3 regions of the Micromonospora sp. NBC_00617 genome follow, and region 3 is predicted to be linked to each of the others. Evidence: riboswitches for the same ligand, from Rfam matches in the RefSeq annotation. Region 3 holds a riboswitch; each other region holds the start of a gene.
The links. A riboswitch is a leader RNA that binds a small molecule or an ion and turns the genes downstream of it on or off. The one in region 3 is predicted to bind cyclic di-AMP.
Positions count from the first base shown of each region.

Region 1: linked by a shared signal. The riboswitch ahead of OG505_RS26525 (NlpC/P60 family protein) and the one ahead of OG505_RS24330 (coiled-coil domain-containing protein) in region 3 are both predicted to bind cyclic di-AMP.
Region 2: linked by a shared signal. The riboswitch ahead of OG505_RS16730 (C39 family peptidase) and the one ahead of OG505_RS24330 (coiled-coil domain-containing protein) in region 3 are both predicted to bind cyclic di-AMP.

Region 1 covers NZ_CP107751.1:5,754,704-5,757,972, reverse strand. The annotation lists gene OG505_RS26530 (N-acetylmuramoyl-L-alanine amidase) at 1-1,222, opposite strand, end outside; cyclic di-AMP (ydaO/yuaA leader) riboswitch at 1,457-1,593, shown strand; gene OG505_RS26525 (NlpC/P60 family protein) at 1,607-2,647, shown strand; gene dcd (dCTP deaminase) at 2,736-3,269, opposite strand, start outside.
Region 2 covers NZ_CP107751.1:3,665,843-3,669,111, reverse strand. The annotation lists gene OG505_RS16735 (hypothetical protein) at 116-883, shown strand; cyclic di-AMP (ydaO/yuaA leader) riboswitch at 1,167-1,308, shown strand; gene OG505_RS16730 (C39 family peptidase) at 1,543-2,385, shown strand; gene OG505_RS16725 (alpha/beta fold hydrolase) at 2,507-3,259, shown strand.
Region 3 covers NZ_CP107751.1:5,296,451-5,299,719, forward strand. The annotation lists gene OG505_RS24325 (YibE/F family protein) at 182-1,546, shown strand; cyclic di-AMP (ydaO/yuaA leader) riboswitch at 1,713-1,843, shown strand; gene OG505_RS24330 (coiled-coil domain-containing protein) at 1,848-2,867, shown strand; gene OG505_RS24335 (carbonic anhydrase) at 2,926-3,269, opposite strand, start outside.

The DNA of each region.
Region 1 (3,269 bases), 460 kb from region 3:
GCACGGTCGACGCGATGGTGCCGGGCACGTTGTCGTGGCCGATGATGTGCTGGCGGTCCAGCGGGATGCCGTACCGCAGCGCGAGGTGCCGGACGAGCTTCGCCGAGGTCCGGTACATCGCCTCGGTGTACCAGGTGCCCTGTGCGGCGAAGCCCTCGTGTTCCAGGCCGATCGACTTCGCGTTGACGTACCAGTTGCCGGCGTGCCAGGCGACGTCCTTGGTCTTGACGTGCTGGGCGATGTGCCCGTCCACCGAGCGCAGCGAGTAGTGCCAGCTCACGTAGGTCGGGTCCTGGACGAGTTTCAGGGTGGTCGCCCAACTCGCCTCGGTGTCGTGGATGACGATGTACTCGATCTTCTGCCGGGCGGGCCGGTCGGAGAGATCGTGGTTGCCGTAGTCGCCGTCACCGAACGCCTCGTAGGGTGCCGGGATCCACTCACAGGAGACGGTCCGCGGGCACTCCAGCCCGTCCGGGTGGGCGAGTCGTCGCAGGCCCAGCCGGTCCAACCAGGACCGCTGGGGTTGGACCGCACGGGCCGGCAACGTCACCCGCTGGCCGTCGTCGGTCACGCGGGACTCGCCGGCGCCGATGGTGGTGAAGACCTCGTCGGCGAAGGTCGCCGCGGCGTCGGCGCTGTCCGCGCCGGCGTAGCGGGCCACCGCGCCGTACCAGGTGGCGGGGTCGGTGCCGGCACCGACCGGGGCACCCACCTCCCGTTGGTACGCGGCCAGCAGCGCCGCGCCGCCCCGGATGTTGGTCGTCGCGTCGCTGCGCAGCGCCTCGGGGGTGGCGCCGGTCAGCGCGGCGGCGGCGTCGACGGTCTGCATCGCGGCGGTGGGCGGCGCGGGATCCGTGGCCGGTGCGGGTGCCAGGACGGCACGGGAGTCGTCGCCGCGCGGATCCTCGGTGCCGGCGTCGTGGTGGCCGCGCGCGGGTAGGGCGGCCACGTGGCGGGCATCGGTCAGGTGCATCGGTCCGTAGCCGCCGCTGGTGCTCGGGGTGCCGGCGTTGCTGTCCCAGCGGGACTCCAGGTAGGAGACCCCGAGCAGCACGGCGGTCGGCACGCCGTACTCGGTCGATGCGGCGGCGTACTGCTGCTGACGGTCGGCGGCAGGTGCGGCGGAGGCGGGGCCGGCGGTCAGCGGTACGGCGGCCGTGGCGATGACCACCGCGACCGCGAGCGATGCGCGCCGGCCGGCGGACAGGGTTGGACGTTCCATCGAACCCCCTAGATTTGACTGGTAACTGCGTGGTCACCTTCGCGCCGGTCGGGAGTCCGCGTCAATACCTTTCCATATATAAAACTGCGTCGAAAGAAACCTTCACACACGCTCGGTGATCCCCTCCAACCGGTACGGAGTGTCACGGCCGAACGGGTTGCGGATCGGTAACGGCCGTCTCTACTCTGGTCATTTGTCGGCCCGGTAGCAGGTCTGCCCATCCCGGGCGGTAACGGACCGACACCGCCGAGTCGCTTTCGAGCGAGCCGGGGACCCAGGTTCCCCCGGGGTGAATCCGCAGCCAGTGCGGTAGGGCGTCAACTTCCCGCCCGAACCCGTCAGCTAACCCGGTAGGCGGTCAGGAAGAAGGAGTGCGGAACCCCGGTGGCCCTCCATGCCCCGCGGCCGTCGTCCGAACGGTCGGCCTCGGCCGACCCGACGTCGACCGTGCCGCGTCCACGCTGGTCCCGCTTCACCACCGCCCTCGCCGCCCTGGTCGGCGTTGCCGTCGTCCTGACGGGCAGCGCCACGGCGGCCCACGCGGACCCGTCCGTCGCCGAGATCGAGAGCCAGATCGACGCCGACTGGAACAAGCTCGAACCGGTCATCGAACGGCACAACGCCACCCGCGCGGACCTGGCCGTCAAGCGCAAGCAGGCCGACGCGCTCGCCGCCCGCATCGCGCCCCTGGAGCGCCAGGTCGACGCCGCGATGGACAAGGTCAGCGCGCTGGCCGTGCGCGCGTACATGGGCGAGAACCTGTCGACCGTCAACACGATGCTCGGCAGCCGGTCGCCCGGCGAGATGGTCGGGCAGCTCGAGATGCTCGACCGGTTCGCCCACAACCAGCAGCAGGACGTTCGGCAGGTCGCTGATCTCCGCGACGAGCTGGCCCGGCAGAAGGCGCCGCTCGACGAGATGGTGGCCCAGCTGACCCGGACCGAGGCGCAGCTGGCGGCGAAGAAGAAGCAGATCAACGACGAGATCGACCGGCTGCAGAAGCTGCGCCTCAAGGTGTACGGCAACGGCGGCGGCGGTCCGCTGCGTCCGGCGCCCTGCCCGGCCAGCTACCCGGGCGGCGGCGCGGGCACGGCGGTCAAGTTCGCCTGCGCCCAGATCGGCAAGCCGTACGTGTGGGGCGCCGAGGGTCCGAACTCGTACGACTGTTCCGGGCTGATGCTCGCCGCGTGGGCGAAGGCCGGCGTGTCGCTGCCGCACAACGCCGCCGCGCAGAGCCGGGTGACCAAGAACGTCAGCAGGGGCGATCTGCGCCCCGGTGACCTGGTCTTCTACTACAGCGACATCCACCATGTCGGCATGTACGTCGGCAATGGCTGGGTGGTGCACGCCTCCCAGGCCGGTCAGCCCATCAAGATGAAGAAGGTCGACGACGGGCCGATCCACAGCTACGGCCGCCCCGGCTGAGATGTAAGGAGGGGCCCCTTATTAACGCCTCCGGTATAGAAGGGGCCCCTTATTAACAGCCGGTGGGTGCAATGCCCGACGACTGGCTTCAGCGGGTCGGCCAGGTACGCCAGTGCTGCCAGGCGCGGCTCGGGGTCGGGCCGCGCTGCCCCTGGTAGCGCGAGCCGTAGACCACCGAGCCGTACGGGTGCTCGGCCGGCGAGGAGAGCCGGAAGATGCAGAGCTGGCCGATCTTCATTCCCGGCCAGAGGGTGATCGGGAGGTTCGCCACGTTGGACAGCTCCAGCGTCACGTGACCGGAGAAGCCCGGGTCGATGAACCCGGCGGTGGAGTGGGTGAGCAGGCCGAGGCGGCCCAGTGAGCTCTTTCCCTCCAGCCGGCCGGCGAGCTGGTCGCCGAGCGAGATCACTTCCATCGTCGAGGCGAGCACGAACTCCCCCGGGTGCAGCACGAACGGCTCGCCGTCGGGCACCTCGACCATCGAGGTCAGGTCGTCCTGCTGCATGGCCGGGTCGATGTGGGTGTAGAGATGGTTGTTGAAGACCCGGAACAGCCGGTCGAGTCGTACGTCGATGCTGGACGGTTGAACCAGAGTGGGCTCGAAAGGCTCCAGGCCCAGCGT
Region 2 (3,269 bases), 1.6 Mb from region 3:
GCGTCCCGTCGTCGCGCCCTGTCGATCCGCCAGCTCCGACCCCGCCGATCCGTGGCCCGCCGTGGCCACGTCGCCGCCGGGGCTCCCCCGCTTTGCTCTCCCCGAGGAGCCGACCGTGGAGACTGCCGTCTTCTACCAGTTCGTGACCGAGGTGCCGCAGGCCGCCGCCATCTGGTCGACCCTGTTCCTGCTGGCACTGGGCGTGCTCGCCGTGCTGGTCGCCCGCCTGGGGGACCGCCCCGCGGACGACCCGGTCCCGGCCGCGCCGACCGCCCGCGAGGTGGCCGCGGCCGAAGCCGACGACCTGCGCCGGTACGCCGAGGAGGTGGCCGTCGCCGCGACCGGCGCCGCCAAGACGGCACGGCGGCGACGCGATGCCTGGCTCACCGCTCAGGAACACGTGGAGCGGGCCTGGCTGGGGTACGACGAGGCGGACACCGCCGCCCGCCGCTTCGCGGGCTCTGGCGCGCTGCCCACCCCGCACACCCCGCGGACACCCGCCGAGTACGCCTCCCGGGAGCGCTACCTGCACCGTGCGGCGATGGCGGCGTACTGGCGGGGCGATCTGACCATGGCGCAGCTCGGCGACGTGTTCGCCCACCGGCGCGGCTGGGATTCCCGGCGGCACCCGGTCGAGCAGGAGGTGCTGCTCAGCCGGGCGATCCGGGACGCGAGACTGGCCGACTACCAGGCCGCCGCCACCGCGGAGCGGGCCGCCTGGCGGGACGCGGAACTGGCCGCCGAGTCGGCGCGCACCCTTGCCGAGGAGGCGTACGCGGCAACGGCGCGGCTGCGGCCCAGCCCGGCCCTCGCCCGACCCGGGGCGAGCGGGGCGTCCCGTCCCACCCTCGTGGCACGGTGGCGCCCGGCTAGCGCGAGTTGAGCCTGATCCGTTACGTGAGCCCGGTCACGTCGTTCGGGAATCGGGCGTCCGACGCGTTGTGCGCGATATTTCCCGTGATTGTGGCGCGTTATCGGCGACCTGTCCGGTTGTCGCCCGTAGGCGTCTCCGTAACCGGTTGTCCCATCGAGTCGCATCATCGGCAATACGCGCAGAAATTGCCGCACCGAATCGGGTTTACGCAGGCGAACCTGGCTTGGCAGGCTGCGAACAGGCCAGTACTGTCGTCCCGTCCGGCGCGGTAACCGATCGCAACAGGCGACGCCGCGCCGACCCGCTCAATCGTGATTAACGAACCGGGGACCCATCAGTAAGTCTGGGGTGAATCCGCGAGCCACGGCCCGCGGTAGGGCGATCTTCCCGCCCGAATCCGTCAGCTAACCCGGTAGGCGGTGTCGGAAGGAGTTCCAAACCCGTGCAGCACCTTTCCACCCCTCGGTTGTTCCCACGCCTCCACGGTGCAGCGGTGCCCCCGCTCATCCGTCCAGTGACGGTGAGCTGACCCCCGGGTCATCGCCTTTCCCGCCCGGTCCCGCCGGGCGTTTCCCTGAGCGGTTCACCATCCGCGGACCACTGTCCGCGCGCTGGCGCCTGCCCGGATACCGGTCCGGCCCGTGGGTGTGCCGCTCTCCCCCCGATCCGTGGAGGACCCCGTGAAGCACACCATGCAGCGTCAGCTCCGTCGCCTGGCGACCGAGCGCCCATACCAGATCGTCGCCACCTCCGCCGCGGCCCTCGTGATCGCCACTACCACCGGCGCCCTGCTCACCGGCGCCGACGACGCGCCGGCCAGCCACCGCACCGCGACCACTGTCGCCGAGATGCGCAGTGACACCGCCGTTTCCGTCGGCGACGCGCGCGACGCGTCCCCCAGCGCCGCGCCGACGACCGCCGCCCCAGCCACCAGCGCCGCGTCGCCCGCCGCCAAGGCCAGCGCCAACCCGGATCTGACCCGTAAGCCGCAGCCGCCGAAGCCGCCCGCGACCAAGGTGCTCGACTACGACTACGAGGCGCAGAACACGTACTACAACTGCGGCCCCGCAGCCACCCGCAACGCGCTCAGCGCCACCGGCATCGACCGCACCCAGGAGGAACTCGGTGCCGAGCTGGGCACCACCGAGATGGGCACCAACTCGGCCGAGGACACCACCCGAGTGCTCAACGCCGAGGTGAAGGGCTCCCCGTACCGGACCCGGATGTTTGCCGGCGCGCCCAGCCCGGCCCAGATGGACCGGCTCCAGGCCGATGTGGTCAAGGCCATCACCGACGGCCGGGGCGTGGTGGCCAACGTCGTCGGCGACGCCACCGACACCGACGGCGGCTGGCACTCCTACGGCGGCGGGCACTACGTCGCTGTCGTGGGGTACAAGGACAACGGCCGGACCGTGCGGATCGCCGACTCGGCGAACCCGGCCGACCCGTCCTACTGGATCACCACGATCGACCTTGCCAACTGGATTGCCACCCGGGGGTACTCCGCCTGACCCAGGCACGTAGACCGCCGCGGGCGTCGTCCCCCACAAGGGGCCGGCGCCCGCGGCCTCATTCCGGCAGCCGCCATCGACGACTCTCGTACCCGGCCGCGAACCGTGGCAGACTGCGGCCGTGGTGGATGAATCGGGTGGCCGCACCGGTCGCCGGCCGGTCCTGCTGCTGCTGCACGGGATGGGGGCGACCGGAGACGTCTGGCTACCGTGGGCGCCGTTGCTGGAGCAGCACTGGCCGGGGCGGTGGCTCGCACCGGACCTCGCCGGCCACGGCTGGTCGGCCCCGTTGCCGTCGTACTCCTATGCTGGTTTCGCCGGCCGGATCGCCGACGGCCTCGCCCCCGACGACCGGCTCGTCGTGCTCGGGCACTCGCTGGGCGGGGTGGTCGGCCTGGCGCTGGCCGCCCGCGCCGCAGGGACACCTGTGGACGCGGTGGTCGGGCTCGGCATCAAGGCGCTCTGGTCGCCCGCTGAGCTGGCCCGCGCCGCTGAGCTCGCCGCACGCCCGGTGAGCTGGTTCGCCAGCCGCACCGAGGCGGCCCGCCGCTACCTGCGCGTCTCCGGGTTGGTCGGCCTGGTCCCGCCGGATCATCCGGTGGTGGACGCCGGGTTGCGTCAGGTCGACGGCCGGTGGCGCCTCGCCATGGACCCGACAGCCTTCGGCGTCGGCGAGCCCGACCTGGCCCCGTTGCTGGCGGCGACCGACGTGCCGGTGGTGCTGGCCCGCGGGGAACACGACCCGATGGTCACCGACGAGCAGCTCAAGGCGTACGGCGTACCTGTCGCCACGCTGCCCGGTCTCGGCCACAACGCACACGTGGAGGACCCGGCGGCCGTGCTGGCGCTGCTCGACCCATACCAACGTGGGTGAGCTGGATGAC
Region 3 (3,269 bases):
CATCGGCACCGCCACGATGCGGTGCTGCCGCCGCCCACCAGCCGGGCCGGCCTGTCACTGCCCGTGGTCGTCGCGTCGTCAACCAGCAATTCGATGCGCTCGTCACCGCGTTCGTCCGGCGGAGGTGAACCGCCCGGCCCGTCGGCACGTACCCCGCACCGGATCGTTGGGAGTTCTCGCATTGGGTTCCGACCACAGCCATACCGCCCGCCCCGCCCCGCCCCGGGTCCGGCGGATCCTCGTCGCGACGGTGGTGCCGCTCTTCGTGGCCACCGTCGTCGCCGCCGTGGTGCTCTGGCCACGGGACGGGGCGCCGCAGACCGGCGGCGGCACGGACGCGCCGCGCCACCACGGCACGGTGACCCGGGTGGTGACCGAACCCTGCCCACCGTCGGCCAGCCCGGAGGGCACGCCGGCCACCGGGCCGTGCGGGACGGTGGACGTACGGGTCGAGGACGGGCCGAGCGCCGGCCAGCAGGTGCGGACGCCCGTCCCCGCCGGACCCGGCGCTCCACGGGTCGAGGTCGGCGACGACGTCGTCCTGGTCGAGCTGGCCGACCCGGCCGATCCCGCCACCAGCAGCTGGAACATCGCCGAGCATCAGCGCGGAACGCCGCTGGTGTGGCTCGCGGTGGTCTTCGCCGCCGCGATCGTCGCGTTCGGCCGGTGGCGGGGCCTGGCCGCGCTGGCTGGGCTGGCCGCCAGCTTCGCCATCCTGCTCACCTTCGTGTTGCCAGGCATCAGCGCCGGCCGGTCACCGCTGCTGGTGGCGGTGGTCGGCGCAGCCCTGATCATGTTCGTGGTGCTCTACCTGACACACGGAGTGACAGCGCAGACCTCGGTCGCGGTGCTCGGCACCCTGGGCAGCCTGGTGCTCACCGGCGTGCTCGCGACCATCGCCACGGCCGCCACCCGGCTCACCGGCTTCGGCAGCGAGGACGCCACCACGCTGTCGATGTTCCAGGCCCATGTCGACCTGCGCGGCCTGCTGCTCGCCGGGATCATCATCGGCTCACTCGGGGTGCTCGACGACGTGACCGTCACCCAGGCCGCCACCGTCACCGAGCTGGCGAACGCCAATCCCGGTCTGAGCCGGCTACAGCTCTACCGGGCGGCCACCCGGGTCGGCCGGGCGCACATCGCCTCCACGGTCAACACCATCGTCCTGGCGTACGCGGGTGCGTCACTACCGCTGCTGCTCCTGCTCACCGCCGACACCCGCCCCCTCGGGCAGATCCTGACGAGCGAGTTCCTCGCCCAGGAGATCGTCCGCAGCGCGGTCGCCACGCTCGGCCTGATCGCCGCCGTACCCCTCACCACCGGGCTGGCCGCCGTGGTGACCGCGGCCGGGTCGACGCCGGCGCAGGGCGCGGACGCCGACGTCCTGACACCGCGCCCCCGTCCGGACCGGACGGAGGCACTGGCCGCCCTCAGCTCCCCGCCGCGGGGCCGGCCCGACGGGCCCGACCCGGAGCGGAACGCACCCCCACCCACCGCCACCACCGCGTGGCCAGAGCCGAACAGGAGCACTGATACGGCATGGTGAGACTCCTCAGCGTGACCGGATCGGGCATCCGCCCTGAGAACCGCGTCACTGCTCACTCAACGCCATGGCGAAATGACACTTTTAGTCGGCATCAGGACGTAGCTCAGGCGGTGGATTCTCGGGTAACCTCGCTGCCGGCCACCGACGAAGGCGCGCAGCGGCGCCTGCGGTGCCACCGCCCAATCGCCAACCGGCGAGCCGGGGACCCAGGTACGTGGGGTGAATCCGCGACAGCGGTAGGGGCCACTTCCGCTCCGAACCCGTCAGCTAACCCGGTCGGCGGTCGACGGAAGGGAACATTGTGACGGCACCCCTACGCCGCTGGTTGACACCCGTGGTGGCCGTGCTCGCTGCGCTGACCGTGTTCGCCGGACCCCTCCCGGCCCACGCCGCCCCGACGACCCCCGCACCGTCCGGGCACGAAGAGGAAGACGAACCCAAGCTCCTCAACGACGTCATCGAGCAGACCAACCGGGACTACGTGGCGGCCAAGTCCAAGCTGGACAAGTCCAAGAAGCGGCAGCTTGAGCTGGCGGTGGAGGTCGAGCGGGCCAAGGCCGACCTGGAGGCGCTGGCCCCGCAGGTCGGGCAGATCGCCGCCCAGTCGTACCGGACCGGACGGATCGGCGCGATCGCGATGCTGCTGGAGAGCGACGCCCCGGACTCGTTCGTCCGGCGGGCCGCGGCGCTCGACGAGATGAACATGGTCAACGAGAAGAAGCTCGCCGAGGTCAACACGGTCAAGTCCCGCGCCGAGCAGGCCAAGCTGGCCCTCGACGCGGAGGTCCGCGAGCAGCAGAAGCAGACCGCCCTGATGGCGAAGGACAAGCGCGACGCGGACAAGGCCCTCGCGCTGGTCGGCGGTCAGGGTTTCACCGGCGGCCTGGTCGACGCCGTCTCGCCGGTCGCCCGGATCGCCCCGGGTCGCACCGCCGACGGTGACTGGAAGCCCCAGTCGTGCAGCGAGGACGACCCCACCACCTCCGGTTGCGTCACCCCGCGCACCCTGCACGCGTACAAGGAGGTCAAGCGGGCCGGGTTCAACCGGTTCGTCGGCTGTCACCGCAACGGTGGCCCGTACGAGCACCCGAAGGGCCGCGCCTGTGACTGGTCGTTGCAGAAGAGCGGCTTCAGCCCGTGGCACAACAACGACACCCGCATGTACGGCAACAACGTCGCCGCGTTCCTCATCCGCAACGCCGACCGCCTCGGCATCTACTACGTGATCTGGAACCGGCAGATCTGGTTCCCGGCAACCGGCTGGAAGTCGTACAGCGGGCCGTCGAACCACACCGACCACGTGCACATGTCGTTGCTCTGACTCGGCGTCACGAAGTCCGAGGGCCGTCCCGCTACCAGGCGGGGCGGCCCTCGTCGTATCAGGCGGCGGCGGAAGCTGCCGGGGCGTCCGAGGCGCCGGGCGCGTCGGACGGCGCGGCACCCGCCGGTTCGGGGGTCACCGGGCGCACCACGCCGGCGGCGAGCCGGTACGACATGCCCACCACCGCACACCGCCCCTGCGCCACCTCGTCGGCCAGCACGGGCGACTGCCCGAGCAGCGTCTCGACGGTCTGCGCGATGTGAATGTCGACGATGCCGTCGATGTCGTCCACGCCCTCGGCGGTGGCACGTCGCAGGCTGGGCAGCACCGCGTCGACCACCGCGGGAAGGTGCCCCGGGGGCGCGACGCCGGTGGCGGCCGCCTCGCGGGCAGCCTGCACGG